Acidisarcina polymorpha: one gene and its partner. The protein of the gene in region 2 interacts with the protein of the main gene of each other region in a pairwise test. Links are inferred from orthologs where the notes say so. Each region holds a gene or a part of one and is shown on either strand. Other genes may lie near its edges.

What was found.
Region 1: the proteins of ftsZ (region 2) and ACPOL_RS22875 interact in binary tests that used the Bacillus subtilis proteins (3 or more experiments, as listed by UniProt). The link is inferred for Acidisarcina polymorpha from one-to-one orthologs.

What each region holds. Positions count from the first base shown.
Region 1 is NZ_CP030840.1:5,381,634-5,397,112, forward strand. The notes cover bases 2,280-5,230. They hold ACPOL_RS22875 (cell division protein ZapA), read right to left. Parts: upstream 3,952-5,230; coding sequence 3,607-3,951; downstream 2,280-3,606. Other genes in these bases: ACPOL_RS22870 (TlpA family protein disulfide reductase), read right to left, coding at 2,449-3,486; ACPOL_RS22880 (hypothetical protein), read right to left, coding at 3,959-4,240; pheT (phenylalanine--tRNA ligase subunit beta), read right to left, coding at 4,429-5,230. Outside these bases: tRNA uridine-5-carboxymethylaminomethyl(34) synthesis enzyme MnmG, read right to left, coding at 1-1,200; ACPOL_RS22865 (prolipoprotein diacylglyceryl transferase), read right to left, coding at 1,270-2,031; more of pheT, read right to left, coding at 5,231-6,525; ACPOL_RS22890 (four helix bundle protein), read right to left, coding at 6,575-6,934; pheS (phenylalanine--tRNA ligase subunit alpha), read right to left, coding at 7,100-8,206; ACPOL_RS22900 (hypothetical protein), read right to left, coding at 8,273-8,497; ACPOL_RS22905 (DUF5715 family protein), read left to right, coding at 8,828-9,670; ACPOL_RS22910 (hypothetical protein), read right to left, coding at 9,745-10,170; ACPOL_RS22915 (RBBP9/YdeN family alpha/beta hydrolase), read right to left, coding at 10,187-10,735; cobG (precorrin-3B synthase), read left to right, coding at 11,349-12,632; ACPOL_RS22930 (precorrin-8X methylmutase), read left to right, coding at 12,629-13,252; ACPOL_RS22935 (precorrin-2 C(20)-methyltransferase), read left to right, coding at 13,249-14,784; precorrin-6y C5,15-methyltransferase (decarboxylating) subunit CbiE, read left to right, coding at 14,781-15,479. UniProt on the Bacillus subtilis protein: Activator of cell division through the inhibition of FtsZ GTPase activity, therefore promoting FtsZ assembly into bundles of protofilaments necessary for the formation of the division Z ring.
Region 2 is NZ_CP030840.1:1,397,969-1,413,424, forward strand. What follows is about bases 12,027-14,954. They hold ftsZ (cell division protein FtsZ), read right to left. Parts: upstream 14,232-14,954; coding sequence 12,822-14,231; downstream 12,027-12,821. Other genes in these bases: ACPOL_RS06185 (penicillin-binding transpeptidase domain-containing protein), read right to left, coding at 12,027-12,559; ftsA (cell division protein FtsA), read right to left, coding at 14,300-14,954. In the rest of the region: ACPOL_RS06130 (NAD+ synthase), read right to left, coding at 1-659; ACPOL_RS06135 (ABC transporter ATP-binding protein), read right to left, coding at 753-1,562; ACPOL_RS06140 (NIPSNAP family protein), read right to left, coding at 1,707-2,138; ACPOL_RS06145 (glycoside hydrolase family 16 protein), read right to left, coding at 2,203-3,147; ACPOL_RS06150 (SDR family NAD(P)-dependent oxidoreductase), read right to left, coding at 3,157-3,975; ACPOL_RS06155 (M3 family metallopeptidase), read right to left, coding at 4,061-6,094; aroE (shikimate dehydrogenase), read left to right, coding at 6,725-8,290; ACPOL_RS06170 (hypothetical protein), read left to right, coding at 8,322-8,891; tRNA (adenosine(37)-N6)-threonylcarbamoyltransferase complex ATPase subunit type 1 TsaE, read right to left, coding at 9,007-9,483; ACPOL_RS06180 (NAD(P)H-hydrate dehydratase), read right to left, coding at 9,443-11,092; more of ACPOL_RS06185, read right to left, coding at 11,273-12,026; more of ftsA, read right to left, coding at 14,955-15,456. UniProt on the Bacillus subtilis protein: Essential cell division protein that forms a contractile ring structure (Z ring) at the future cell division site. The regulation of the ring assembly controls the timing and the location of cell division.

The DNA of each region.
Region 1 (15,479 bases), 4.0 Mb from region 2 along the record:
CGCGGCGTTGATGCCGGCCATGAGGCCCTGGCAGGCGGCTTCTTCGTATCCCGATGTCCCGTTGATCTGGCCTGCAAGATAGAGGTTCTCGAAGCTCTTGACGTTGAGCGAGCGGTCGAGTTCAGTCGGATCGATGGCGTCGTACTCGATGGCATAGCCGGGGCGCAGCATCTCGGCATTTTCCAGGCCCGGGATCGAGTGGACGATGTCGGACTGGACGTCCATGGGCAGGGAAGTGGACATGCCGTTGACGTAGACCTCGTGGGTATCGAGGCCCTCGGGCTCGAGAAAGAACTGGTGCTGCTCCTTGTCGGGGAAGCGGACGACTTTGTCTTCGATCGACGGGCAGTACCGCGGTCCGGTGGCCTGGATTTGACCGGTATACATCGGCGATCGCATGACATTTTCGCGAATCAGGCGCAGCGTCTCGGGGGTGGTGTGGGCGATGTGGCAGGAGATCTGCCGCTGCGGGATTTCGCGGGTACGGAAGCTGAATGGTGTGGGCTCAGCGTCGCCGGGCTGCTCTTCGAAGCGGCTCCAGTCGATGGTACGGCCGTCAAGGCGCGGCGGCGTTCCGGTCTTCAACCGGCAGCCGCGCAGGCCGAGCCGCTTCAATGCCTCTCCCAGGAGAATGGACGGCGGCTCCCCGCTGCGGCCTGCGGAATATTGCTGCTCGCCGCAATGGATGAGTCCGTTCAGGAAGGTGCCGGTGGTGATGACGACGGCTCCGGCGAAGACGCTGCGCCCATCGCGCAGCTTCAGTCCGGTGATTTTTTCCCGGCTGCCTTTGGGCCGGCTGCCGGTGTCGTCGCGAAGGACATCGACGACTTCGGCTTGCTTGATGAAGAGGCCGGTCTGAGCTTCGAGCACCTGGCGCATCTTGATCCGGTATTGCTGTTTGTCGCACTGGGCGCGAGGAGACCAGACGGCCGGACCGCGTGAGGTATTCAGAAGCCGAAACTGGATGCCCACGGCGTCGGCAACTTCGCCCATGATGCCGCCGAGGGCGTCGACTTCGCGAACCAGATGACCCTTTGCGATGCCGCCGACGGCCGGGTTGCAGGACATCTGGGCGATCAGGTCGAGGTTCAAGGTGAAGAGCGCGGTGCGCAAGCCCATGCGGGCCGCGGCAATGGCCGCTTCGCAACCTGCGTGGCCCGCTCCCACGACCACGACATCGTATTGTTCGGTGTATGCCATGCTGCTGTTTCTATTCTAGTGCACCAGCGAGGAGCCCAGTCGCTGACAAGACTTGCCGGCCGCGGAGATTTAGAACAGCCACAGCAATCCGCCAACGAGCGCCATTCCGGCAGCTAGACTCTGCGAGGCGAAGAAGCTGTTTGCCGGCAGATCGCTGCGCAGGAGATTCATGCAGGAGCTGCTTGTTGCATAAAGGAACAACCACGCGCCCATGACCTCGCCGCTGCGAATCTTCCATGTATCGCGCTTCGCAATCAGGGTGAGCAGCAGCACGAGGATGCAACACTCCACGAACGCCGAGTAGATTTGAACTGGATGCAGCGGCGTACCCAGCGGGGTTCCGTACCAAAGCGAGGCGAGTCGGCTTTTGTAGGTGATGGCCCAGGGGAGCCGGGTGGGTTTCCCGAAGGCGGAGCCGGCAAGGAATTCTCCGATGCTGGCGATGGCCAAGCCGAGCGCGAAGCCGGGGGCGAGCGCATCGAGGGTCGACCGCAAGGGCAGGCGGGTAGCGAGCGCGAAGACCAGCATGGCGGTGAGTGCGAGGGCCAATCCGCCGACGACGGCGGAATCGGAACGAACGCTGAACACGCCGATCAGCCACAGCGGATGGGCGGTGAAGTCCTTCCAGTTGCTGAAAATCAGGATGAGGCGGGGAGCCAAGAGGGCGGTCAGGATGCCGGTGATGCCGAGGTCCCAGATTTTTTCGGGATCAAGCTCGAGGCGCCGCGCGGTAATTCTCGCGGCGGAGAGCGCCGCGAGGATGCCGATGGCGGCAAAGGCTCCGGCGGTGGGAATGGAGATCGGACCAAACTGGAAGAGGCGGGGATACACTCTCGCGATTGTAAATCGGCGAACCGAGCAGATCCTTCAACCGCGCCTGGCTACGCCAGCTTCAATCAGGATGACAATTCCTGTTGAGCTACAGCGCTGTCGAGAACAACAAAACCGACCCACTGGGCCGTAGGTAAGTACTCTGGTGAACCCGTCCTAAGACGGTGGGGCTCTCCGCGGTTCATTAGGCATTCCGGACTGGCGGACGCGGCACACAGAACCGATTTATCGAGTCGAGCCCCTGTTCAATGATTAAAGGTTCAACCAGAGTTGACCACCTACCTGCTTTGCAGGCCGGTTTCTGAGTTGGATGCTATCGGGAGTGGAGCGGTATTGCAAGTCGATAGCAGCCGCGATTTATTCCTATTGCCGGAACCGCTCCACCTTGCCCAATTCGGAACGTTTGAGAAGAACGACTTATGATCCCCCAGCCGGATGGACTTGCGCCTGGACCTGGTTCTGTAGAGCCTGGGCGCGAGCCGTCAATTTCTTGAGTTTGTCTTGGATTGCCGAATCGCCAACGTGCTGGTCCTGGAGTACTCCGTCGGCATCGATGGTAAAGGTGGCAGGGATGGCATGGACGCCGAACAGAGGGGCCACCTGACCCTGGAAGCCGTCGTCCCGGCTCTGAATCCAGGTCATTTCGTTCTTGGCCACAAAATTCCGCCACTTGGCGTCGTCCCTATCCAGGCTTATGCTCATCACGACCAAGGGTCGACCGGCAAACTTGCGGGCGATCTCTTTGAGGTGAGGCAGGGCTTCGCGACAAGGGCCGCACCAGGTCGCCCAGAAGTCGATGAGAACGACCTTGCCCGCGAGATCGTCGAGCGAGACCACCCGATTGTCGATCGTCTTGACGGTAAATGCAGGCGCCATCTGAGCACGGACCAACTCGGGACGTTCGCTGTAGCGTTGCGCACGCTTGAAGTCAATCGCATTCTGGTCGGCGACCTTGAGGTAGTCGGCAAATCGAGTCTTCGCGGCGGCATCTTGATTGAGCGATGCCATAGTCATGGCATCGCCAAAGATAGCTTGATGCAAGGTCGGATCGGCGAGAACCGCGGCTTGGAACTCCTGTCCGCTGCGCGAAAGCAGGTCATCCTTATGCTTCGCTGTCCCCGCCCGGAGGAGTGCAGTGGCAAAGAGAAAGTGCGCGGTCGCAATATCTTTTTGGTTGTGGACCAGCGTAACGATGTGCTCTCCAGCAGCCAACGCCGCCTTATAGTCGTCGAGTTTCAAACCAAGGGTAATGATCTGCTGGTCGCAGGCAGCGCAGTTTGCATCCTGCTTCGCGGCTCTCTTAAAAGCATCGAGCGCCCACATATCCTTATGCCGTTTCAGCAAATCATTCGCCTCAGCGTAGGACTTCTGGGCTTTGGGGTCGGTGGGTCCGGATCGACCTTCGGAAGTTGCAAGACAAAAAGAGAGCAGGCAAAAGAACAGGCAGCGATTCAAGCGATTCCTCAAAGAGGAAATGAAACCTTCCGGAGGGTAGCATGGTTCGCCCGCGAGGAGCGTTTATTTCAGTTCGAGAGGTGCACCATTGTCCGACTCTGTTCCGGGTCGGTTCGCAGGTCAGCCGATGCGGCGCTCTTCGGTTAGCAATGAATCCAGGAGGCCGTTCAGCGAATGAGCGCGGTTGCGGATATCGCTTTCCGTGGCAGTCAAGCTGCCGTTCAGTTCGCGAAGCTTTTCTTCTGTGCGCGCAAGTTCGTCGGCGATGTTGAGGGCCGCAAGCACCGCCACCCGCAGCGAATCCACTGTCTTTCCCTGCGAGGCGACCAGCCTCATCTTCGCGTCGACGACCTCTGCAAGATGATGAATGTAGTCGGAGTCCTGACCGCGAAGCCGATAAGCCTGATCGTAGATGTCGACGGTGACGCTATCGTCGCCGGGGTGAGTGGAGGAGTGATCGGCCATTCGCGTTTCAGGATCCTATTTCTTCGAGCTGTCCAAGCAGACGTTCAATGCGGCCACGAACCAGGTCGCGCTCGTTCTTGAATGCCTCCACCTCGGACTCGACCCGAAGCAGTTCGGCGGTCTGGGTTTCTAGGCTTTGGTGTAGTTCTGTGGCTCGCGCCTCGGCTGCGGCGCGAGCCGCGCGTTCCGACTTGAGGAGCTCGACAGTCTTCAGAACACGCTGCTCGAGCGCGGTGAAATCGTCAATGGCGGCACTTGTATCGGGGGCCTGAAAGGCGAGGGTGGACATCAAGACCTCTTTAATCGCTGAAACTGTCTGATCGAAGTATAGCTTGCGGGCGGATGAGGAAATCTCCTCCCCTATTGACAGAAGTGGTGCGCGAAGCCGGAATGCGAAGGCGCCCTCCGCCACTCTTCGACTGCGATCGCCTCTGGAGAGAAAGCGGTGTCCTTTTTGAAGGTTTCGATCGCGAGAACCTAAGTTCGAAGGTGGCCTCCTTTTGACTTCAAAACCTGGACAATTGCGGAAGAAAATGCCTGCAGGTCGTCATCGCGGAGAGTGCGGGCCTCGGATTGGAAGACGGTTCCGATCAGGAGGGAATAGTGACCTGTGGGAATGCGCAGGCCCTTGGGGTCGCGGAGGACCTCTTTGGGTTCGATGGCCGTGAGTTCGGGGATGGCAAGGGACTCGAGCGCTGCGTCGATCTCTCCCCACTTCACCATGTCGGGGAAGACGAAGGAGAAGTCCCGGCGAACGGCGGGGTAGCGCGAGAGTTCGCCGGCGGCCGGTTGGCGGAGCGACTGGCGGTAGAGGCGGTCGAGATAGAGTTCGCCGATGTAGACAGGTTGTTTGAGCTTTCGCTGCTGGGCTTCGTTAGGGTGAAGCTGGCCGAAATAGCCGACAGTGATGCCGTCGATGACGGCGCGGGCGGCGCGACCAGGGTGGAGCCACTCAGGCAGCAAGCCAGACTCAATGGGGAAGGCGTCGATGTATTTGGATCGAGCGGAGAACTTGGAGAGCAGTTCTTCGACAGCTCCTTTGAGGGTGTAGAAGTCAACAGCCTCGGGCTGATGGAAGGGACTGCTTGCGCCGAGGTGCCCGGTGGCGCCGAAGGCTAATGCTGGGCGTTCCTCGACCTTATCGGTAGTGCCGGAGAATGCGGTGCCCAGCTCGAAGAGGGCCACATTTTCAATGTCGCGATTCAGATTGCCGCCGAGCATGGTCAACATGCCGGGCACCAGCGACGGGCGAAGCATGCCGGCTTCTTCGTTGAGCGGGTTGCCGATCTTGACGGCGGAGTCGGGCTGCGGTGCAAAGGTAACCGCGTCGGTTACAGAACAGAAGGTGCTCGAGACGGCCTCGTTCCAGCCGAGGGCGAGCAGCGTGCGGCGCAGGGTCTGTTCTTTCCCGGCAAAGGGCAACTCGACAACCGAGCCGGCAAAGTCAGGCAGAGTATTGGCGAAACGGTTATAGCCGTAGACGCGGGCCACTTCTTCGATGAGATCGATCTCGCGGTCGAGGTCGAGACGCCAGCTGGGGAGGGTGACTGCATATTCGTCTCCACCGGATTTCTCGAGCTTGCAGCCGAGGGCGCTGAGAACGGATTCGGTAGTCTCAGCGGTGATACCTGCCGGGTCTTCAGTAGCGCCGAGGATTCTTTGGACTTCGCTAACCTGGAGCCTGATCGCTGGACGATTGGCGGCGCGGGCCTGGGCGTCGAGGATCACGATGTCGACGAGGCCGCCTTCTATTTCGCCACCCGCTTCGAGCACGATCTGGCTGACGAGCGCGTTAGCGACGGGCGGCGCATTGAAGTGGGCGCCGCGCTCAAAGCGGTGCGAGGCGTCGGTGTGCAGGCCATGGCGGCGGGCGCTGCGGCGGACGGCGGCGGGATCGAACCACGCGGCCTCGACGAGGATGTTCCTGGTCTCGGCAGTGATCATTGAATCCCAGCCGCCCATGACTCCGGCGATGCCGAGCGGCTTCGAGTGGTCGGCGACGACGAGGTCGTCGGGATCGAGCTCGCGCTCCACTCCATCAAGGGTGCGGAGCCGCTCACCTTTGCGGGCAAGCCGGACGACGATGCCGCCTTCGAGTTTGTCGAGATCAAAGGTGTGGGTGGGCTGACCGATGGCTAGGGTGACGTAGTTGGTCGCGTCGACCGCGTTCGAGATGAGTTTTTGTTCGAGCAGGCGAAAGCGTTCAGCGATGAGGCCATGCGATGGAGTGATTTTGATATCGCGCAGGACGCGAGCGGTGAAGCGGCCGCAGAGTTCAGGCGCTTCGATGGTGATGGGGTATGGATCATTCACCGGCCGAGCGGCTGGCAGCTCAATCTGCAATGGTTGCAGTTGCAAATTGTAAATGGCTGCGATCTCGCGGGCGATGCCGTAGTGATTCATGGCATCGACACGGTTGGTGGTGATGTCCATATCGAAGAGGGAGCCATGCGCGCCTAAGTCGAAGATACCTTCAACAGCGATGCCGCGGAGGGTGAGGTCTTCGGCGAGCTTCTTGTCGGCGAGCTCGAGTTCGGGTAGATAAGAGCGGAGCCAATTGGAGAGGATTTTCATAAGGGCAGCTAAGAAGCGGTCAGCTCAAGAGCGGCTAGCTAAAAGGCGGTTAGCTTAGGCGGCTAGCGGCGCCAAGGCTTGTGGTTGATTTCTCCTTCGTTTTCAAGGTTCTCATAAATGCATGCAGCATCTGCGCGATCTCCTGACATTCGAGCATGAGCTTGTTGGCATTGGCTGGGTCTGAATAGCCAATGTCAGCGGCAAGTTGCAATTGAGTCTCAAGCTCAAACAGCGAGCCTTGAGCTTGGGTCAAGAAGAGACGAAATGATTTGTCGGATGCTCTTCCGCGCCCTTCGGCGATATTGCTCGGAACTGACACGGCAGCGCGTCTCATCTGACCGGTAAGGCCAAAGACCTCGTGTTTAGGAAAGTCGTTCGTATAAGTGTAGACGTCTCTCGCAAGCCTCATCGACCTTTGCCAAACCTGCAGATCTCGAAACTGACGAGTCTTCAAAACAACACGCATTTCCGCTAAATAACAATCTCTTAGCTGTTCTGTTCTCAAGCTGTCCGGTTCTTAGCTACGTGCTTCTTAGCTAATCCGGTCTTTAGCTAGCCGGCCCTTAGCTTCCGCTCACGCAAACTGCTCCAGAAATCGCATATCTCCCGAATACAGCTGCCCGATCTCGCTGATGCCGTATTTCATCATGGCGATACGTTCGACGCCCATACCAAAGGCGAAGCCGCTAACCTTCTTCGGATCGTAGCCCGGTTGTTTGGCTTGGACTAAGGCGAAGACGGCGGGGTCGACCATGCCGCATCCGAGCAACTCGATCCAGCCGGAGTGTTTGCATTTACGGCATCCCGTGCCTCCGCAGAAGATACAACTGATCTGGACATCGGCGCTGGGTTCGGTGAAGGGGAAAAACGAAGGAAAGAAGCGCGTCTTGACGCTCGAGCCGAAGAAGGCTTTCATCGCGTGGTCGAGCGTGCCCTTCAAGTCGGAGAAGGTGATCTTAGGGCCAACGCAGAGACCTTCGACTTGATGAAAGATCGGTGAATGTGTGGCGTCGGCGGCGTCGTTGCGATGTACCTTGCCGGGAATGACAATCTGCACCGGCGGCGGCTGCCGCTCCATGGTGCGGATTTGCACGGGCGAGGTGTGGGTACGCATCAGCAAACGGTCACGCAGCGGCTTGCGCTCCTGATTGGCGATGACCAGCGTGTCCTGGGTGTCGCGGGCGGGGTGGTTGGGGGGGAAGTTGAGCGACTCGAAGTTGTAGTAATCGGTTTCGACTTCCGGACCAACCCCGACCGAGTAGCCCATCGCCTGGAAGACGGAGACGATCTCGTTCATCGTCTTGATGAGCGGATGCTCGGCGCCGAGCGGACGTCGAAGTCCGGGAAGGGTGACGTCGATGGCCTCTGCAGCTAGTTGAGCGCGACTTATGCCGACATTGCCGGCGGACTCAAGGCGGCGATCAATTTCTTCCTTCAGTTTATTGAAGCGCTGGCCGATATGCTTTTTAGCGTCGGCTGGAGCGGACTTCAGCCAAGCGTCGCTAATGGCCTTCAGGCGGCCTTGCTTGCGGCCGAGCCAATGGAGGCGAAACTGCTCAACTGCCTCGTCGTCGGTGAGATTCGTCGATGAATCCTGGACTTCATCGACGATTTTGGCGAACGCGGCATCGAGGTCATCGCCTCCGAAGCCACTGAGTTCCGGAATCTGGTTTTGCGACATGATATCTCTCTGAGAATAACCCAGAGCGACCGATCTCTAGCCTCCAACAGTGCCAGATCTTACCCTCTAGGCTTGAAACTGAATGGTGGAATTAAGTCGCAGCTCGACCGCCTCGATGCTCGAACCGGTCACCACCGGACCTGGAGGGGCTGCGACGTAGGCCTCATAGCCTGAAGACGTCTGCTCGACAATCGCGTTTTGCGCGGTGCTGCCAGCGGAGGCACTCCCCCGAGCAGCGGTACTGATCGCGGCGGTGCCGGTGATAGATGACGCAATACTTTCAATCTGCATGGCGGCGCTCCTGATTCCTCAATCTTTCGAGGGCCCGAAAGCCCTACTATGAACTTCGGCGAAGCGCGCCAAGACTTGAATGCTTTTCTGCCTAAAAACGTGCCGGTCCCAGGCGGTGTTTCAACTTGGGAGCAGGAAGAGACCAAATCCTATCCGAGGCCCTCGTCCCCAGGCTCTCAGCCCGCTGTGGATCTTCGCGCCTCCTGACCACCTGCGCTTGTGCTCGCGTCTGCAGCGACATCCAGACCGTCCTGGGAACCTTTCTCAATACTTCCAGCACCGGCACCGGCGTTTTACCCTGAAAGAACTCTGGCACTCCGCCCTCCCTACATGCGCCGATACTTACGCTACTTCGCCCTCATGCAAGCCCTGCTCATCCCCTCAGCCGCAAGGATGTTCGCCGCGCCGCCGGTAGAGATCAGGCCCTTTCATTTACAGCGAACGCCTCGCTCTCAGGAGGTTGCAAAGCTTGCCAGACGCCGGTTGACCCGGCTTGAGGCTCGTCGAAAGAGCGTACGTCTTAACCCGACCCTTCCGGTCACGACTGCGCTCATCGACCCGGTGCCGCGAGGAAAATTCCCGTTCCCTCCGCCACTGAAAGGGTCGCGCGACTCGCTGTTGCGGCAAAATGTTCGTTCTCAAAAGGAGGGCTTGGAGCCGGTTCAGGATGATGCCGACCTGCTTGCTCTGCGGCGTGACAGGCAGCTGGTGCCGATCCCAGTCACCGCTGCGCTGCTGGTAGACGGGCGACTTCCAGTCAACCGCCGCTACTGTCGCGTCTGGACGGCACAATTCCTCGCCGACCTGTCGCGGGTTCACTACGGACGTTTTCACCGGCCCATCCAACTGAATTCCGCTGTGCGGACGGTCGAGTACCAGCGGCACCTGGAGTTGATCAATGCGAACGCGGCGCCGGCAGAAGGGGAAGATGCCTCGCCACACCTTACCGGAGCCACGATCGATATCGCGAAAAGGGGTTTGTCGATGGCCGAAATTGGCTGGATCCGGGCCTACCTCATGCCCCTCCAATCCGCGGGCAAGGTTGACGTCGAGGAAGAGTTCTACCAGTCGTGTTTTCACATTACCGTCTACCGCTCGTACCATCCCGCGACGGTCGGCGCTCCTACGAATGCGCACGGTAAAGCGTCTCTGCTCGCAGCGAAAATGAATTAAGTGCAAAGAAGATGAACTAAGCGAAGAGGATCGTTCGAATGGCCGAAGCGAGTGACTCGCAACTCGGCAATTGATCAATCGGTCATGTGGTCTTCACAGGAAAACTCAAGTTCGAGGGCTTGAAGTGCCGCCTTCACTCGATTCAGTTCGGCTGTCAGCTGTTGTCGCTTGGCAGGGTTTGCCACCTCCGGAAGGAAGTGCAATATAGTGCCCGAGGCCTTCTGGACGGATAAAATTTCCCGTTCCGTAATCTCTCGCCGACCATCGCGCATCTCCGACCCGCCAATGTCGAGCGCGGTCCAGCAAAGCTTCAACTCGGCTTCCAGAAACTGACAGCGTCGAGTCTGCGCGACTGCCAGAGCGTCCGCGGCTTGTTTGGCTAGCAGATACACAAAACGTTCGATGCATTGTTGCCGCGTTTGGCTGTAGACCTCGGGGTGAACGAAGAACTGACTCTGGTGTTCGTTTTGGGAGAGAAACAGGTCCGCGCAGGCACGCAAAACGGCCCTGAACGACCTATATCTGAACACGGAGACCAGCAGCAAAAGCTTCCAGCAGATGCCACCCCTCTTCCCAGCTGCCGTTGCCGGGTTCGGTGGCGATATGACCTCGCTCTCCAACTGAAATAAAGCCGGCCTCCCAAGCGCCTGCCAGTCGCTTGGCAACGTCGATCGTGCAATACGGATCGTTGGTGCTGGCGACGACAAGAGTGGGATAGGGCATCGGAACCTCCGGGATGTCGGTAAACGAGCGGGCGGAAAAACCCTCTCGATTGAAGTTCGGCGGCGCCACTAGAAACATACCGCTGATCGGAAGGTCCGTACGATGCTGGCTCGCCCAGCAGACGCTCAACAAACACCCCATGCTATGAGCTACAAGCACGGGGGGTGCAAAGCAGGCTTTCAGGGTGCGCTCGAGCGCCGTCATCCAGTCGTTCAGTTCTGGCTCATTCCAGTTGGCTGGCGAGGGCCTCAATGCGTCGGACCGCCGCTCCTGCCAAAGTGTCTGCCAGTGTTGAGGCCCGGAATTGTTGCGTCCGGGAAGAATGAGAAGTGGTACACGCATGTGCGATCTCCGATCCAGGTTCAGGCGTGATTTTGCTCGTTTTTTCTGATAAGCAAAATGCCTGCTTCCGTTATAAAGCAGAACTGCACCACTCAGGCCGGCGTTGACTCGGGGTGGACGGCATCGCGTCAGAAAGATCTTTGCCCCGCGAACCGCTTATTTAAGACTCCTAGGATGAAGTGATATACGGAGAACCCCAAGAATTGCGGCTTACAGATTTCTTCCGGTGCCTGTAAACTTCTGATAGTGGGCATTGGCCCTGTAGCTCAGGTGGATAGAGCGACGGTTTCCTAAACCGCAGGTCGGAAGTTCGAATCTTCCCAGGGTCACCATCGAATCAACAAGTTATAGAGACTCGCGCGATTCCCTCGTCCGAGATCAGGTTTCGGGTACATTCGTCCATGGCTCAACCGGCATGCTCGCTCCCGAACGAGACTGACTAGCTCGAAAAGAACCCAGAGCCTCTGCTACGGGGTGTTCAGAAACAACCATCTTTGCCGATGGGCTGCCGGACCTCCGTTAAGATATCTTTAATGGACTTGAGAACCAAGTTGCGATTGGAATTGCACCTTCCGGGTGGAGACATCTCGATAGTGCTCAGGAATCACCGTTTATGAGAGTTGGAGCCAGATTCTGCCCGGGGATTCTAAACCCAGTCCCTGCGAAGGACGGTTTGCTGGTCCGAATACGGATCCCCGGCGGAGTGATTCAGGCCAGTCAACTCAAGACGGTCGCCGAGGCCTCACGGATGTTCGCCGATCAAGAGATCGAGATTACCTCTCGTGCCAACCTCCAACTGCGAGCTATCCAGCAGCAGGATGTTGAAGGCCTGATCCATGCCTTAGCCGACGCAGATCTCCTGCCGTCACGCCAACACGATCGCGTTCGTAACATCGTGGCCAGTCCCTTGGCAGGGATCGACGCGGAAGAGCTCATCGACGTTTCTGCGCTTGTTCGGCAACTGGACGAGCATCTCCAGATGGAGCCGCGCTATGCGGAGCTCCATCCGAAGTTTAGCTTCGGGCTTCATGGCGGGGGAAAAAAGTTCAGTCAGGATCAAGAAGACCTCTCGCTCGAAGCAGTGGAAACTCCCGTAGGTCCCCGCTTTCAGCTTTTCATCGCTGGTCAGGATTTGGGATTTACCGTCTCGACGGAAGAGTCCGTCTCCTGCCTTTTGCAATTGGCGGAAGCTTGCATCAACCTCTCGATGGACAATGCAGTGCCTGCCCGTGCGAAGAACATCTTGGCCTTGCCCCATGGTGGGAATCAATTGCTCTCTGGCGTTGAACACATGTTGCGTCCCAGCACGGAGCAGCTTGCCCAACCGGTCTTCGCCGAAGCGCCCCTCGGAATTCAACCTACAGCACACACCGGCTATGTGACGATTGCTCCAACCGTACCGCTCGGAAGACTTTCAGCGGACCAGGCCGAGCTACTTGCCGCAATCACCACAGAGCATCACGGAGGGCTTCGACTTGCTCCTTGGCGTGGGGTCGTTCTCTGCGGCATTCCGGAGAACGAGGCGATCGGGATCGTCGACCGGCTTGAAGCAGCTGGCTTGTCGTGCAGCGGCCGAGATGGCTTTCGTGGCATAGCGGCTTGCGCTGGCAGTGCAGGTTGCGACGCTTCATTTGCAGATGTACGAGCTCACGCAACTCTACTCGCCGAAGGTCTTGCCGGCAGCGACGCGGCGAAAGGATGGACCGTCAACCTGTCTGGATGCGAGAAGCAGTGCGCCCGACGTCACGGGGCTACTGCGGAGATGATTGCGAGTGAGTCCGGCTACACTCTTAAAATCGAGGGTGCACTTGCCGCATCCAGTTGTTCGCCGGAGTTTGCACTTGCTGCGATCGTTGCCCTGCACCAGAAATTCCGGACTGAGGTTGCTCAGGGATGAACTACGTTAAGGATGGCGCGGCCATCTATCGGGAATCTTTTTCGATCATCAGAAGAGAAGCCGACTTGAAGGAATTTCAACCAGACCTCGCGCGAGTGGTTGTGCGCATGATTCATGCATGCGGAATGACTGATCTTGCGCAGGACGTACAGGCTTCTGCCGATGCCGCCGCCGCTGGAGTTGGCGCCCTGAGAACCGGCGCACCACTCTTCTGTGACGCGACGATGGTCGCCAGCGGAATCACGCGTTCCAGGCTCCCAGGCAACAACGAGGTGATTTGCACCTTGAACGACCCCCGCACCGCGGCCCTTGCAAAAGAGCTGCAAACCACGCGTACCGCGGCCGCCGTGGAACTCTGGCGTGACCGGCTGGCTGGATCGGTCGTGGTGATCGGCAACGCACCGACGGCGCTCTTCCATCTACTCGGATTGATCGAGACCGGCGCACCGCATCCAGCCTTGATCATCGGGATCCCGGTTGGCTTTGTCGGGGCGGCTGAATCGAAGCAGGCGCTCGCCGCAAACTCGCTGGGGCTTCCGTATCTCACGGTTCGAGGCCGCCGGGGCGGCAGCGCCATCGCTTCCGCCGCGGTGAATGCGCTGGCCTGCGAGGACGAATGAGCCAGGCGAACGAAGCTCCGCCAGCCGGGCGCCTTTGGGGAGTCGGCCTCGGACCCGGAGATCCGGAACTGGTCACCGTCAAAGCCCTGCGCATTCTTAGGCAGGCGCAAGTCGTCGCCTACCCTTGTGTAAGGCATGGTCAAAGCAATGCCCGCTCGATCGTCGGCTCTGAGCTCGTTCACGGACAGATCGAAATCCCGATGATATATCCAGTGACCACGGAGGAAACTACCCATCCTGGCGGGTACGAGGTGGCGATCTCCGAATTCTACGACGAGATGGCCGAGCAGATTGCAGGGCATCTCGCAGCCGGACGAAACGTCGCTATTCTATGCGAAGGCGACCCGTTCTTCTATGGCTCGTATATGTATCTGCATGACCGTCTCGCTCACCGCTTTGCAACTGAGGTGATACCAGGCATTCCCGCGATCATGGGAGCGGCCGCGCGATTCGGAGCACCTCTGGCTCGCAGGGACACTCCCTTCACCGTTCTGCTCGGAACGCTCTCTGAAGAGATCCTGGCTGCGAAACTTTCAGCGACTGGTGCATTCGCCATCATGAAGCTGGGGCGCAACTTCTCCAAGGTGAAACGAGCCATCGACAAAGCTGGTCTCGCCGAGAAGGCACTTTTCATCGAGCGCGCCACAATGGCCGCTGAGCGGATCGTGCCCATTGATGAGGTCGATCCCGACAGCGTTCCCTATTTCTCGCTAATTCTCGTGCCCGACGGCAGCCAGGCGCAACGAGAAGAAGCCATCAACAGTGCTGGATGGATCTCAGTAGTTGGCCTTGGACCAGGGAACGATGGCTGGATCACTCCCGAGGCGCAGCGCGCGCTGCTTGAGGCCTCTGATCTGGTCGGCTATCACACCTACCTCAATCGGGTGCCTGAGCGTTCCGGGCAGAGACGCTTCGGCTCGGATAACAAAGTCGAGGCCGACCGCGCGCGGCACGCGATTGCGCTGGCTGCCGCAGGCTGCAAGGTGTGCGTTGTCTCCTCGGGAGATCCCGGTATCTTTGCAATGGCATCGGCGGTTCTCGAATGCGTCGAGCAGGGACCACCGTCCTGGCGTGCGCTCGACATCAGAATCGTCCCTGGCCTCTCCGCAATGCAGGCTGCGGCTTCGCGAGTAGGCGCACCTTTAGGCCACGACTTCTGCGTCCTGTCGCTTTCCGACCGGCTCAAGCCATGGCCGGTCATCACGCAGCGCCTCCACGCCGCGGCCGAGGCTGATTTCGCGTTCGCTCTCTATAACCCAATCTCGTCAGAGCGCGTGTGGCAGCTGGCTGAGGCGAAATCGATCATTGCGGCATACCGGGCGCCCGACACTCCTGTCGTGCTCGCACGCAGCGTCGGTCGTGCCGATGAGCGGATCGTCGTGACGGACCTTGCCCACTTCGAACCGTCTCTCGCCGACATGCAGACGGTCATCCTCATCGGCTCGTCCACTACGCGTGGCATCGACCTGACCGACGGTCGCAAACTTATCTACACGCCCCGCAGCTATGCTGCGCAGGACACTCCCGCATGAGCACCCTCGAGCCCTGGCTCGCGGTGATTGGGGTGGGCGAAGACGGCTGGTCCGGACTTAGCGCCAAGGCAAGGGATCTCATCCAATCGGCCGATCTGCTTTATGGTGGCAAGCGCCATCTGGACCTTATTCCCGGAGGGGAAGGGTCGGCGGAAAGGGTCGCCTGGCCGTCTCCAATGGGCCCCGCTGTCGATCAAATTCTCAATCAGCATCGAGGACGTCGCAGCGTAGCCGTGCTTGCAAGCGGTGATCCGATGCTTTTCGGAGTTGGTGTCAGCCTTACCCGGAAACTATCCCCGCCAGAGTTTTGGGTGATCCCGCATATTTCTTCTTTCTCGCTTGCCTGCGCGCGTCTTGGCTGGCCCGTGGCTGATACGGTTCTCATCTCGCTTGTGAACCGGCCGCCCGAACAATTGCTACGCTACCTTTGCAAAGACCAGCGCCTGGTATTGTTCTCCGAAGATGGGGCGACGCCTTCGGTGGTCGCAAAGCTGCTGACGCAATCGGGTTACGGTGAGAGCGCCTTCCATGTCTTCGAGCATCTCGGTGGACCCTCCGAACGGCAGATAAGCAAACAGGCCGCAACCTGGACCGTGAAGCAATGCGCGCAACTCAACCTCATCGCTGTGCAATGCATCCCCGATGCCTCTACCAGACCGCTCTCCATCGCGCCGGGCCTGCCAGACAATGTCTTT
Region 2 (15,456 bases):
TTTACCAGAATGACCGGGGTGCGGTGACGCTTGGCGATTGCCGCGAGCATCTCAAATCGCACCTGCCGCTTACCTCGCCAATACGGGGAGGCGGAGATATTGATAATCACCTTGTCGTCCCCATCGCCGGCTTCCCGCATCAAGTCTTCGACCGGATCAACGGCATAGAGCCTTGCCGGCCAGAAGCCCTTGTCGTTCCATGCGTCTTCGCAGATCGTGAGGGCAACGCTTACGCGCTTCACGCAAGTCAACTCCTGCCGTTCGGCCGGAGCGAAGTATCGCTGCTCGTCAAAGACGTCGTAGAAAGGCAGCAGCATCTTCGACTGAATAAATTCGATTCGCCCGTGGCGCAGCAAAGCAGCAGAATTTCGCACATGCTTGCCGCTCGTCAGGTTCGCTGGAGTGACATACCCGCAGATGATCGCTATCGGCAGCGAAGCAGTCGCCGCCGCCACTTCTGCAACCGCCTGTCCGGCGCGAGCGACAAACGATGTCTTTTCGAGAAGATCCGCGGGCGGATAGCCGCAGATTACCAGTTCGGAGAAAACGACTAACTCAGCTCCGCCACCAGCCGCCCGGCGGGTAAACTCGATGATCTTCGCAGTGTTGCCAACGAAATCCCCGATAGTGGGGTTGATCTGTGCGAGCGCAATCTTCACTGATCTAGTGTAGCAATCCAGATTAGCAATGCGATGAATGGAGCAGCCGATGGCGCCCTATCGTAGAGGAGAGGACCCCGGCCTTCAACAAAGTTACGCCGGCAGCACAAGCGCGTCGAGGTCCAGGAACTGCCGGATGATCGGGTCCTGGCTCTTCTGCATCTCGGTCATGGTCCCGAAAAAGTGGGCCTTGGCTTCGTGCAAGAAGAGGACTCGGTCGGCGAGCTTCTCGGCAAAACGCATGTCGTGCGTCACAACGATGCTGGTGAGCTTCAGTTGGTGTTTAAGCTTCTGAATCAGGTCTCCCAACAAGCGGCCCATGAGCGGATCGACCATCGTCGTCGGCTCATCGTAGAGGATGGCCTGCGGCTGCGAGGAAAGCGCCCGAGCGATGGCCACCGACCTTTTCATGCCGGTCGAGAGGTCCGATGGAAGCAGGTCGGCCATGCCGGCAACCCCCACCATCTCCAGGAGTCCGTTGACGATCTGGAGGATCTGATCTTCGACCAGTTCGCCGCGCTCCCGCAGCGGGAATGCTACGTTTTCTCCCACGCTTAACGAGTCAAACAGAGCGCCATTCTGAAAGACCATCGTCACTTTCTTGCGAACCACCTGCATCTGCTCTTCGGTATAGCCGCAGATATTCTCGCCGGCCACCAGGATCGAGCCGGAATCGGGTTTGAGAAAGCCCATGATCTGCTGCAAAGACACGGACTTACCGACGCCGCTGCGGCCCAGAATGCACAACGTCTCGCCCGGGAGCACAAAGAAGCTGACGTCGTCGAGAACACTCAGGCTGCCGAAGGATTTCGATACATGCTCAAACGCAATGTATGGCGAACTCTTGTCGACATGGCCATTGGTGCCTTCATCAACCCGCTCATGAGGATGGTTGGCGCCCATGCTCTCGACGATTGTCTGGATGGGAGGGGGCTGGGGACTGCTGCTCAAACCGAATCTCTCCTCTGTCCATCAGCTTAGAGCATTTCCATCATTCGCATCAGCATCACAAAAGTTCCAACGCATGACACTGTCGATCTTTCTCCTCTAAATATGAGGGGAAAAATCAGTCAGCGTCATGAAGGTGGAATCTACCTTTTCGACGATTTTGCCGTTGGCTTCTGAAGCGGACTGCACTTTCTGCCACTCCGGATCGTCCCGGAACGCTTGCCAGTTCTTGGTGGCGGCGTCGCGCGAGGGATGGGAGATGAGATAGATCAAGGTCTTGCCCTTGAGAGGATCGTCAGTGGGAGTCCAGTACGCCACGTTGTGGATGCCGTGTCTCTCAAAGATTGTCATGGTGTGCTCGCGAAAGCGAGTCAGCAAGGTTTCAAGCTTACCTTCATAGCAGTGATAAACGCGAAGTTCATAGACGGCCCCCGCCGGGGCGCTCGATGCTTGAGAAGTCATCTGGGCCTGCAATGGAGCGGCAATAAATGCGAGTGCAGGAACGGACTGGAGCAGGTCTCTTCTATTCATACCCGCCATTTTAGAGCAATCCCCAAAAATGTGAAGACAGGAGAAGTGGAGGCAAGCAAGCAACTCAGTGCAAAATCTCCCTTACTGAGGAATGCTCCGCCGCGGCTTTTGGAGAGTCTTGCCCTTCGGCGTAGACCCGCACGTAATCGACCAGCATTTCCTGGGGAAATTTCGTTGATGAATCGGGATTGCCGGGCCAGTTGCCGCCGACAGCGACGTTCAGAAGGATGAAGAACTTTCCAGTATCGAAGGGCCAGATCGCGCCCTTCGGTAGGTCAGCCGGAGTATACCTCGCATAAACGTTGCTGGGATTGTCAAAGTAGAACTGAACTCGTCCCGGGGACCAGATCATGCCGTAGACGTGAAACGCCTCTCCTAACGTTTGGCTGTCAGGAAGAGTCAAGCTCTTGGTCAAATCGCCGCCTGGAGCGTGGATGGAACCATAGACGGTCGATGGAGTTTTCCCAATGTTCTCCATAATGTCGAGTTCGCCGCAGGCTGGCCACCCGACTGCAGCGATGCTGTCACCAAGCATCCAGAAAGCGGGCCAGATCCCCTGCCCTACCGGAATGCGAATACGGGCCTCGATACGCCCGTAAAGGAAGCCGTGGAGAGACTGGGTCTTCAGGCGGGCTGATGAATAAACGCCGTCACCCATTTTGCGGGCGACTATGTGCAAGTAGCCGTCGCCGAGCAGGTAGGCACTAGGCTGTTCAGCTGTGCACGGAGATGCATTGCTTCCCCATGCGCAATAGGTTTCGAGCTCTTTGTTGCCCCAGCCACTAGATCCGGTGTCGTACGTCCATTTGGCTGGATCGGGCTGGCCGCGGCGCACGTTGCCGTTGAACTCGTCGCTCCAGACAAGCGTCTCTTTGCCGGTCGGAGCGGTTGGAACTGCTTGCGCTCCGGCGCGCACAGAAGCCCAGCCGAACAAGAGGCAGCCGAATAACAAAAGGCGTTTCCCGCGTAACCAGACAGCGCCCAATTCGGGGAATTCGATATCTGCCATAGAGTCGCCTTAATTCTTGGGGCGGAAAGCTTTCGCGACTCCAGCCGTCACCATCCGTCGCGGTAAAAAGCGTTGAACAAACACCCCGGCCTGACCAACGAAATAGGGGATCACCCACTGTCTTCCGAGCGCGAGTCCCTCCAATCCCTTCCGGGCGACAGAACTGGCTTTCTGCGATCCGCGAAATTGGTCTGCCGGTGAGCCGGCGACCTGGCCGAACTCAGATTCCGTAGGTCCAGGACAGAGTGCACTAACGTGAACCCCAAAGGGTCTCACCTCTTGGGCCAGGGCTTCGGCGAGAAAGCGATCGAAGACTTTCGTAGCCGCATAGGTCGCCAGATACGGGACTGGTTGGTAGGCCGCGGTCGATGCAACGATCATAATGTCCCCTCGCTTCCGAGCGATCATCCTGGGCAAGAACAGGTTGGTGAGCGCGACGACCGCAGAGCAGTTGACCTGCACCATGGCGGTTTGCCGGGCCGGGTCCCCTTTGGAGAACTCTCCGTAGTAGCCAAAGCCGGCATTATTGATGAGGACATCGATCGATTGGCCGGCGCCCTCAGTGGCGGCAAAGATTTGCTCAGGAGCGTCGGCTTGTTCCAGATCGGCGACCAAGACCTTGGTCTGGATACCGAAGGCGGTCGCCAATTTTGCTGCGAGGGCCTGCAGTCGATCCTGGCGGCGTGCGGTCAGCACCAGATTCACGCCGGCGGCAGCCAGCTCCTCAGCCAGTGCCATACCGATGCCGGCGCTGGCTCCGGTGACGAGTCCCCATTTACCTTGCCATCGCTTGCGTAGAATTGACGATCCTTGAGCTGAACTGGTCATGTTATTCCTCAAAACCTGACTGAAGCCGGGAAGAAATTTTAAAGAAGCGGCTGAATTGCATCCCAGCGTCCCTCGTTCAGAGGTTTTATGAAGCTGGGCTAGCGAATTCCTCACTGATCCAGGCCTTGAATGCTTCAAGACTTTGCTGTCTGCCGAGAAACTCCTGCACCAGTTCCCGGGCCGGGCGAGCGCCGCCGGGCTCGAGTACTGTCTGGCGGTAACGTAGGCCGGCCGGCCCTTCGAGCAGGTTTTCACGATCGAACTGGTTGAAGAAGTCAAGTGCAATTGCCTTATCGAAGAGGTAGGTGTAGTAGTTTGACGAATACCCGATCAGATGCCCAAAACTCGCGTACATGCGGTTCCCTTCAATCCAGGCGTAGGGAGAGAATCGCTTGTATTCCGCTTGGAGCAGGCGATCGAGATCGATCTTCTCGGGATCGACATTATGCGTGTCGAGTGAGTAGCTGGTGTAAACCAGCTGAGTCCGGATGCTATCGGCGCGGCCGAAGGCACTGGCGTGATTCATGCGCTGGACGATCTCGGCCGGAAGCGCCTCACCACTCTCATAATGATGGGCGAATGTGGCCAACAGCTTCGGGTCACGGAAGAACTCTTCGAGCATCTGTGAGGGCGCTTCGACAAAGTCCCATTCGGTGCGGATCCCGCTGATGCCCGCCCATTCCTGATGACCCCCGAGGATGGCATGCATGAGATGGCCGAATTCATGAAAATAGGTGACAACGTCGCTGTACTGCATCAAGCCGGGGTCGCCCTCTTTCCCGCCGGGAAAGTTGCAGATCAAGGCCGCTTCGGGAAACTGGCGGTCGCGGACGCCGGGCACCAGGGGCGCGGCACTGAACCATTTATCTTTGCCCTCGCGCGGATGCATGTCGAGATAGAACAGCCCGATCTGCCTCTCTCCATCACGATCAGCGGCAATCTCCTTATCGGCGTCGAAGACTCGCCAGGCACTGACTGAAGGATCCCAAACGTCGGCATCTTCGACTTGCTCGAAGCGTACCTGGAAGAGCTTTTCCGCGGTAGCGAGAATGCCTTGTTCTACCTGCGCGTATGGGAAATATGGCCGGACGGACTGGGAATCGAACTGGAAGGCGGAGCGGCGGAATTGCTCATACCAGTAGCCCCGGGCGGCCAAGTCGATCTCCTCGAGGCCTGCCTCTTGTTGCTTTGCGAAACCCAGAACCATCGCGTATTCACGCTCAGCGCCGGACCTGGACGCCTCTTCCAATTCGTCCAGGAAGGCTTGCATCCGCTCGGCGGACTGCATCATCTGGTCGGCGGTAGCTAGATCGGCCCAGGTCTTGTAACCCAGAATCGTGGCCAGTTCCTGACGGACCTTCAGCAGGTCGAGGAGCAATTCCTTGTTCAGCGGATAGGCGCGCGTCTGGTACGCGAGGAACATACGGCGCCGCGCCTCCGCATTCCTGCAATAGGTCATCAGCGGCTGCATGTCCGGGAAGTCGGTGCTGAGCGTGATCAAGCCATCCTCCCCGGCAGGATGTGCCTTCAAGTAATCGTCGGGAAGCCCGGCTAGTTCGGCCTCGGTCACCTGGATATGCTGGGCGCCTTCTTGCACGTTCCGGCTGAAGGCCAGGGAGATCTCGGTCGCCTTGTCTTGCAGTTCCTTGATCCTGGAGCGGGTAGCCTCATCGCGATCGACACCGGACAGCCGGTATTGCAGCAACGTGCGTTCGACATAGTGGCGCGTCGCCGCGTCCGCTGGGGTGATGTCGATAGCGCTGAGGGCGTTATAAACTTCCTGGTTCAGCGATAAGGCGGTCGCCGCCGCCGAGATTTTCTGCGTCGCCGCTTGGGCGACATCCCGCACCGCCTTGTCGGGATGGACACTGTCGAGGAGCGATGCCTGCTGCCCGGCGATCGCCAGCACAGCCTGAGCGTCATCAAAGGGGCGCAAAGTATTCTCAATCGTCCGATGCCCTGGAACGGAGACCAGCTTGTCGATACTCGCCTGATATTGGTCCAGACGAGCGTCAACCCACGCCTTCACGCTGGCCGCATCGGCCTTTTCCATCCAGGCATGCGAGACAGCGCCCTCTGCAAGTGCCGCTTCTCTTCTCTCTGCTATCTCTACACTCATATGGCTTTTCGATCGCTCCTCAAAAATTCCGGCTGAAGTCCTCACCACTGCGGAAGCCCTCACTCTTCAGAATAGATGGTTTTTTCTGGGGGTGCGGCCGGTGGCATTTCCCCAAGCCATATCGTTTCGGTGAAGTGGGATTGAACGCTGTGGGGGCAGCAGTACTGGGCGGTCATGCCAGAATGAGACCCCCCCGCAAGTCCCGCTCAGAGAGCAGCATGGGCTCGCCCGCAGCCGGTCACGCGACCCGCTTGGCGATTTTATTAATAAATTACTTATATCTTGCTATGACAAACCTTATGGGGTCGGCTTATAATGCCGTCCATGATGCGGGCGCCCAATACCGTTCCCATGGGATTCTCTCCACTGCAGCATTCGCGGGTCTGCATAGTCTTCGCTATTGTCCTGTTTTCACTGGCTGCCGGGGCCTACCATTGGAATGAAGCTGCTCACCTGGAGATCTACCTGGTCTTGGGTTTGATCTTTGCTGTCCTCGGAATCGCACCGTTGTTGATGCGTGCGCTCCACGGGAATTCAAAGTAGACGCTCGTTGACGCGCCACCCGGCCGATGGTTGCGGCAATCATCTTGCATCCTGGCGAAAACGCCGGTAAGATGCCGCAGTCACTTCATGAATTCTACCTTCTCATCTGTCTCTTCCCACTACCTCCGAGCCCGGATCGGTAAGATCTGCGTCGCTATCATCGGTTCGACCCCCGTGGATCTGGTTCAGAAAGCGGAGACTGCCTACCGCGAGACGACATTTCTCGAATTCCGCATCGACTATCTCCCTAAACCTCTGGCGGCGCTTCCTGCGTTAAAGGAATTTCTCGGCAAGCACCCCGAAGTGACTGCCATCGCGACCTGCCGTCGCGAAGCAGTTGGCGGCAGATTCGTCGGCACCAGTCATGCCGAGCTGGACGTCCTTCAAAAGGCGATCGCCTCAGGCTGTCAACTGGTTGACGTGGAATTGCAGACCGCCGAGGAGATCCGCCCCGCAGCGATGGATAAGTTGCGGGCACAGGGCGGCGGGCTGATCCTGTCCTACCACGATTTCGTGACCACTAAAGACCTGGACGGCGTCTTCGAGCGGATGCTAGCCTTCGAGCCGGAGTTCATCAAAGTAGTCTCAACCGCCCGCAGCTTGGCCGACAACGTCGCCTTGATCCGCTTTCTGGAGCGTGCACGAGACAAGGCCAATGTGGTGGGTATTTGTATGGGCGAACAGGGCGTCATCAGCCGCATTCTTGGGCCCCGCTCCGGCAGCGTGTTCACCTTTGCCTCAGCAACAACGGGGGAGGAAACGGCGCCTGGACAGCTTTCGGCACAGACGCTGCTCGAACTTTACCGGGTCGATCAACTTGACGCCGCGACCAAAGTTTACGGAGTTGCCGGCAATCCAGTGACGCACTCACTCTCCCCGACGATGCTGAATGCCGCCTTTCGGCGAGAACGAGTGAACTCCGTATACCTGCCGCTTCAGACCTCGGCCCTAAGCGACTTGCTGACTCTGGTTCGCGAGGTTCCTTTGAGCGGGCTGAGTGTGACGATGCCGTTCAAGCAGGAAATCTTGAAGCATCTGCAAAAGACCGACGCCATTTCGGAAAAAATCGGCGCCTGCAACACCGTCGTCCGCTCTCAGGATGGAAAATTGTACGGTTTCAACACCGATGTGGCTGCCGTGGTTCGACCGCTGGAGAAGCGTTTAGTTCTCCGCGGCGCGAAGGTGTTGGTGTTGGGTGCAGGCGGCGCTGCCCGGGCCGCAGTCTTCGGACTCAAGGAAAAAGGCGCCGAGGTCTCGATCCTGAACCGAAGCTTGCTCAATGCTCAAAAACTCGCCAAGGAAGCGAAAGCCAAGGTCGCAAAAGCCGAACAGCTTGGCAAGAGCGATTTTGATGTCATTGTGAATGCAACGCCCGTCGGAATGGGTGGCGTGAAGACCCACTCCTTGCTGAAGCCGGAAGAGATCAATGCGCGAATCGTCTTCGACCTGGTTTATAACCCTATCGATACGCCGCTCATCAAAGCAGCGAGGGCGAAGAACATTCCCGTGATCACCGGCATCGAGATGTTCGTGCATCAGGGCGCTCGGCAATTCGAGATCTGGACTGGCAAGCCAGCTCCCGAAGATGAGATGCTACGGGTAGTCCTTCACTCGCTGCGGCAGCGAGCGGCAACGGCCAACGGCTCTCACTAAGAACAGCGATGGATCCCTTACAACCTTCCCTATGGCAAAGTCACCATTCACCAGGCAAGTCTCCGAAATAGACCGTCTCATCGAATTGGCGTCCGACGAACAAAGCCCGTCTCCGAATCTGAAGGAAGCGCACGCCGAACTCAGTCATACTCCTATAACCGCTCTGTCTCTTGAAGACAAAAAGGATCCTCGTCCTTCCATGTGGCGCATCTTGCTTCAACTTCGAGTTCTTCTGCCGTATCTTGCGCGCGTACTGCCGCTGCTGGAGCGCAGTGTGCTGGGCACCAATGTGCTTAGCGCTGGCGGCGGGGCGGCTATGCCAACCCCAGATGACCATCATCGGGAGGAGGAGTATGAGGAGATACGCGCGTCTTTGCGGGACCTCAATGGGCAGCTGAAGAATCAGACCGCCGACCTTAAGTATCTGCAGGAGCGCTTGACCTGGATCAGCAAGTCTTTCGAGTCGGAGACGCAACGGCAAGCCCAAACTCTCGAGGCGCTAACTTCCCTCAAGAAGACCGTCAGAACCTGGGCGATCTCGATCGTAGTGCTGCTTCTGGTCGTCCTGGGCGCGATCCTGTTCCTTATGTTTAGAGCGTAGTCAACGGATCCCGAAGATACACTGCTCCTCGGCTTGGCCGACATGGGATATTAAAGCTGGCTTGGGATATCAAAGCTAGCCAGGATCGGTGCCGCTCGGCCTGGCGGAAAAGCGCTCAACGCAGGTTCACAGTAATCCGGCGGGCGTCACCGCCAGCGGACTTCACCACAATTTCTCCATCGCTGCGCTTAACCACACTGGGAAATTTTTCCCCCCATTCAACCAAAACGATGCTATCCGGACCCGCCAGCTCATCGAGTCCCAAAGCTTCAAGCTGTCTTTCCGCATCCACTCGATACAGGTCCAGGTGGTACAACTTCACGGGCGTCTCGTGTCCGGACTCAGGAAACTGGCCCTCGTACTCGTGGATCAGAGTGAAGGTCGGGCTAGTTACTTCCTCCGCTTCAGCTGCATTCAAACCTTCGGCAATTCCCTTGACCAGCGTGGTCTTGCCAGCACCCAGATCGCCGCGAAGGATCAGAAATTTGGGCGGGGTCAGCAGCTTGGCGATCTCTCGCCCGACGCCAATGGTCTCATCGCTTCCGTTCGTTTCAAACACCTGGCCTTCGTTGCTGGTTGTCTCCGCTGTCATATCTTCTGTCTTCGGCATTTGGAAACCCCTGTAACCAAACATACCCGCCTTTGTCCTTAGAGCGATAGCGGAAAGCGTTACAAAGATGTGAAACTGTATCGGTCGCCAGCAAGGTATGTTCGTCTTGTTCCAACACCGCCAGATCCGCAGCCAGTCCGTGGAGGTAGACGGCGGCCGTGACTGCCGCAGCGACGTTCTCGGCAGCCGGATCGCGGGCATATTGTGCGACCATGGCCGCAACGATTCCGGTGAGGATGTCTCCGCTGCCTCCCTTCGCCATACCCGGGTTGCCGGTAGTGTTTACGGCGACCGCGCCGTTGGGATGCGCTATCAAAGTTCGCCAGCCTTTGAGGACAACGGTAACCTGATGACGCGTGGCGAAGTTGCGAGCAGTATTCTCGCGATCCGCCTGAACGTCCTTGACACTCCCACCGATGAGTCTCGCCATCTCGCCCGGGTGAGGCGTGATGATCACCGGGCGCTGGCTTCCGTCGAGAAGCTCGGGGTTCTTCGAGACGATGTTCAGGGCGTCAGCGTCAAGGACCAGAGGCAATCGCGACTGTCTAACCAGTTCGATCACAAATTCGGCCGTTTCCGGATGCTGGGAGATCCCGGGACCCACGGCCAAAACCGTGATCTTCTCGATCAAAAATTTGAGGCGTTCAGGATCTGCGTTGACGCGAGCGATCTCCCCGTGTTTGCCCTGAACCAGGGGGACAGTCATGAGCTCAAGTGCGGCGCGCGCCACCGTCGGGAGAATTGATTCCGGAACCGCGGCCGTCACCAGTCCAGCGCCGGCGCGAAGAGCTGAGACCGACGCCATTGCAGCAGCTCCCGCCGTCCCTTTTGCTCCTCCTACGACGAGAACGTGGCCAAACATTCCCTTGTTGCTGTCTGGAACGCGGGGTTTATGGGAGACTTCGGCTGCCGCACCGCTCCACGTCAAGCCAGTCGTTGAAATGATGGCTTCTTCGGGAGAACCAATCCCGGCGACCACGATCCCCCCTCGCGTCATGTTGCCAAATAGGTGGGCCGGCTTCGGTGCGGTGAAGGTGACAACTGCATCGGCACGGAAGGCCCCAGGCGAGTCGGCCCCGCGCGAGTCGGCGTCCCACCCGGACGGAAGATCGACGGCAACCACCGGCGCTTCGAGGCCATGGATGCGTTCGGCGAGGGCAGCCACGACGCCACGCAAGGGGGGCTGGAAGCCAGTTCCTACGACGGCATCGAGAAATAGTTCAGTATTGCTGAAAAGCGCTCGGACAGAAGGTTCGTCGAGCGCTGCTTCGTCCTTCGCGAAGAGGGCCCGCTGCGGAAGGCGCTCAAACATGACCTTGGCATCGCCCTTGAGGTCAGCCGCTTCTCCAAGAAGCAGGACAGCGACGACCCGTCCAGCCTCGGCGAGTGCGCGGGCGGCCACAAAGCCATCCCCACCATTGTTGCCCCGTCCGCAAAGAATCGTGATGCGGGCATAGTCGGGAAACTCGCGAAGCACAAAGCGAGCAACCGCTGCGCCGGCATTCTCCATCAGCGTCGTCGCAGCGACGCCATATTGCTCGACCGTCCGTACGTCGACTTCGCGCATCTCTTTAGCGGTAAGAATCTTCATTGGCACCCAGCGCATTCTACTAGTGTCGTCGATGCCAAGCAGAGGGCGTCTTGGCATCTCCGGGGAAGAAGCTGATCGAACGCACTCTCCTGCAATTTTGACCGACTTCTCTTTATTCTCCGCCGAAAAACAAACGGCCTCCAGTCGGAGGCCGGTCTTGAATGACTAACCCTTGCATTGTTATTGCGAGACGCCCAGCACGGTAGCATTGCCTGGCGCGGTTGATTGATCCGGTGCCGATTTCTCCACGAAGTAGCTGTGGTCCCAAAGATTCCGATAGAAGACTCCGGTCAACTCCGCGGCGCGAGGTCCGAAGGTGGGACGTCCTCCTTCGAGGAAGAAGACCGTGACTATGCGTCCATATTGGGTATCTGCGTAGGAAGCAAACCAGCCAAACCGGGTGCCATTGTTCGAGCAGGTGCCGGTCTTGCCCATCACCGGAAACTCGTTGAAGTTTGCACGGAGGCTGCGGGCGGTACCGTAAAGAGTCGCAGCGTGCATACCGTCCTGGATTTCTGGAATCACTTTCGAAATATCGAGGGTGCGCTTGATCTTAGGATGATAATCAAGCACCTCCTGGGGCGTGGTTGGATGCTGGAGGTAGTAAAGGGTCCCTCCATTTGCAATGGAGGAGACGAGAGCACCCAACTGCAGCGGCGTCATCGAAACGCCCTCGCCGAAGCTGCACATTCTGCCGACGCCGCCCTGAGCCTCTGGAAGTACCTCGTCTGGATAGGTGCCCAGGGTCTCGCCCGGGATATTGTAGCCAGCCAACTCCCCCAGACCAAACTGATTTGCATAATGGCGAACTCGCTCAAATCCGAGGGTCCGGCCGAGGGTCTCAAAATAAAGGTTGTTGGAGTGGGCCAGAGCCTCGGTGAGCGTCATGTGATAGCTGCCGCCCAGGTTGACCGGAGTGTCCTTGGTAATAATGCCTTCCTGCAGTGCTGCCAAGGCAACAGAAACCTTGATCGTCGAGCATGGTTCGGCGCCCCCGCTCAAGGCGAGCTTCTGGTTCACCATGGCGAGAATGCGGCCGTTCTTCGGATCGATGGCCACAACCGTACCATTCATATTTCCTAGAGCTTCGACCGCAGCCGCTCTGACCACCGGGTCTTCCCCGGCGGTGACGTCCCCGGTGGTCAGGTCGGCGTCGACAAACGAGCTTCCCGTAAATCGCTCGAACGAACGGCGCCGGCGGTAAGCCAGGCTCGCCCTCCGCATGCCCGCCCTTCCGGAGGAATGCACGACGGTATGAGCACCCGCGTAGCCAGCTGCATGGACCGCTCGTCTTTGAAGCGTCGATGCATGAGCAGAATGCGCAGAGACTGCATGCAACGCGGTGGCCTGTCCGGCATGATGGTGGACGTGATGGACGGTCGCTGCTACGCAAACCGGCGACATCGCCGCTCCCAGCGGCATTAGAAGGGACGTCAATAATGACTTTATGAGTGTGTTCAGTTTCATAAATTTCAGGTCTCTAGAAGAACGGGTACCCTCAGAGTGTAATGATCGGTAAGGTAAGGCATTTCTTCTCTTGCTGCTAAATTCCAGCCGGAGTCCCAAAATAGTAAGATGCCTTCCAAATCGGGATACAACCAAAACCGCCGTGAACCGGAAGTAATTTAGACCCGGAGCCAGCGTCGCGGTTGCGCGACCTCGGGACATCCACCTGAAACCTCAAAGCTGAATCACTCCCTCAGTGTAAACCTGTCTAAGTGTAAACCTGTCACAGCCCTCCCCGACGCAAAAACGCTGGGACGTCGAGGTCTTCCCGTTCCGTGTCATGCTCCTCAGCGTCCAAGGACCCGCTGTACATGCGCGGCTGTGGCCTATTTGCAACCATCACCAGATGCTCTTTCGGCGCGCCCTCCACGTCCTCTCCTTCTCGACTTGCAAAATCAATCGGCTGCAGGAAGTCCACGTCGTGGGTGGGGTCCGCCACGGCCGTGATATTCGGGGAAGTCGGCTCCTCCATCCTCAAAGAACCGGTGGAGTAGACGATGACGGGCGGTTCTTCCGGCTTCCGGAAAGAGGCCGCTTCGTCTCGAGCCTCTCCGGCGAATCGCGGAGTGTCATTCGCAGTCTCACTGCGGACGAACGCCATCGGCGGGACATGGGCATTGAGCACAGAATTTAGCATGCGCTCGCGGCGTTCCGGTTGCTCCTGGCGAAAACCGGTCGCGATCACTGTGATTTTGACGTCGTCACCCATGGCTTCATCGAGCACCGCGCCGAAGATGATGTTGGCATCTTCATGGGCGGCATTCTGGATCAGGCTGGAAGCTTCGTTGACCTCGCTGAGCTTGAGTGTGCTCGAACCGCTGATGTTGATGAGGATGCCGCGCGCTCCGTCGATGGCTCCATCTTCGAGCAGAGGAGAGGCCATCGCAGCCTGCGCCGCTTCAATGGCGCGATTCGCGCCGGCTCGCATGGCTGTTCCCATGACCGCATAGCCCATTCCAGCCATGGTGGTCTTCACGTCGGCGAAATCGCGATTGATGATGCCGGGAATGGTGATGATGTCTGAGATCCCCTGCACACCCTGCCGCAGGACGTCATCCGCGATCCGGAATGACTCGAAGAACCCTGCATCTTTGGCGACGGCCAACAGCTTCTCATTGGGAATCACGATCATCGTGTCCACGCTTTCGAGCAATTCCTCCATGCCGCGCTCGGCCTGCTTCATCCGCCGTTTACCCTCGAAGCCAAATGGCCGGGTGACCACGGCCACGGTAAGCGCTCCCATCTCGCTGGCTAAAGACGCAATCACTGGTGCCGCACCGGTCCCGGTGCCGCCACCCAGGCCGGCCGTCACAAAAACCATGTCTGCGCCTTCGAGGGCCTCGATGATCTTGTCCGAGTCCTCGAGGGCGGCACGGCGGCCGACGTCCGGGTTCGCGCCGGCGCCGAGTCCGCTGGTCAGCTTCACTCCGAGCTGTAGTTTCACCGGAGCCTGACAAAGCTGGAGCGCCTGGACATCGGTATTCGCTGCGATAAACTCCACGCCCTCGACCCGGGCCTGAATCATTCGATTGACTGCGTTGCCGCCCCCGCCGCCAACGCCGATCACCTTGATCTTCGCGCTGCGCGGCATCTCTTCCTGGTACTGAATACGAATTCCTTCCGGATAGCTCATTGTTTGGCTCCTCTGTTCCGAATCTCTCTCTTCAATCCGTCTGCTGATCCTGTTTGTGGCGAACACGGTCAAATGGTGCCGGCGAACATCGCCCTCAGCTTGGCCTTCAACCCGCCGTCTTCAGCCGCCCGCAGCACTCCGGTGCGATGCGAGTAAAGCAGCATGCCTACGAGGACCGCGCACTCTGGCTCGGCCAGCTCTTCGGGCATCCGCGAAACTTTCACCGGCGAGCCGATGCGTGCCGGAACGCGGAGCAGGCTTTCAGCGACTTCCAGTAGTCCCGCCATCCGTGCGCCTCCTCCGGTCAGAATGCAACCCGCTCCGAGCGCCTCGAGCACCCCGCCCTGACGGAGATTATCGCGGAGCATATAGAACAACTCGCGCGCCCTTGGTTCGAGCATTTCGGCGATGACCCGCTGGCGAATCACCCGGCCGTCACTCAGGGTGAGCTCGCTCGAATTCGGAACGGCGGTGACCACCGAATGTCCGAACTCGAGCTTCAACCACTCCGCCTCGGGTACGGGTACGTGCAGCCCCTGAGCCAGGTCGTTGGTGAAGTGGTCACCACCGATCGGTATGGCGGCCGTATGGGCCACCGATCCTTCGAAGAACACGACCAGTTCAGTAGACCCGGCGCCGATATCGATAAGACAGGCGCCAAGCTCGCGCTCGTCCGCAGAGACAATTGCCTCAGCCGCGGCGATTGCCTCGAAGATGGTCTCCGTTACCTCAAGACCAGCCTTGTTAGCGCAGGTGATGATGCTTTGAAGGACCCCGCCGGAGCAGGTCGACAAGTGCAGGTTCACTTCGAGCCTGGTGCCGACCATCCCCACCGGATCATGAATGCCCGGCTGGTCGTCCAACAGGAATTGCTGCGGCAGCAAATGGATCACCTCGCGGTCGGCGGGCAGAGAAACCGATCGGGCGCGATCCACTGCAGCTCGAACATCTTCACGGGTGATCTCCCGCAACCGGGTCCCCAGACTGATGCCGCCGCGACTGTTTACTCCACGAATATGCTGGCCGCCGACACCGATGACGCAATGCTCGATCACCCCGCCGGCAAGCCGTTCAGCTTCGGTGGCAGCCTGGTTGATACATTCAGTTACCGGGCCAAGTTCGGCGATCAATCCCTTGCGCATCCCTCTGGAATCGATCATGGCATGACCGCGATACCGCAGCGCCCCTTCGTGCAGTTCGGCAACCAGGACGCGGGTCTTGGCGC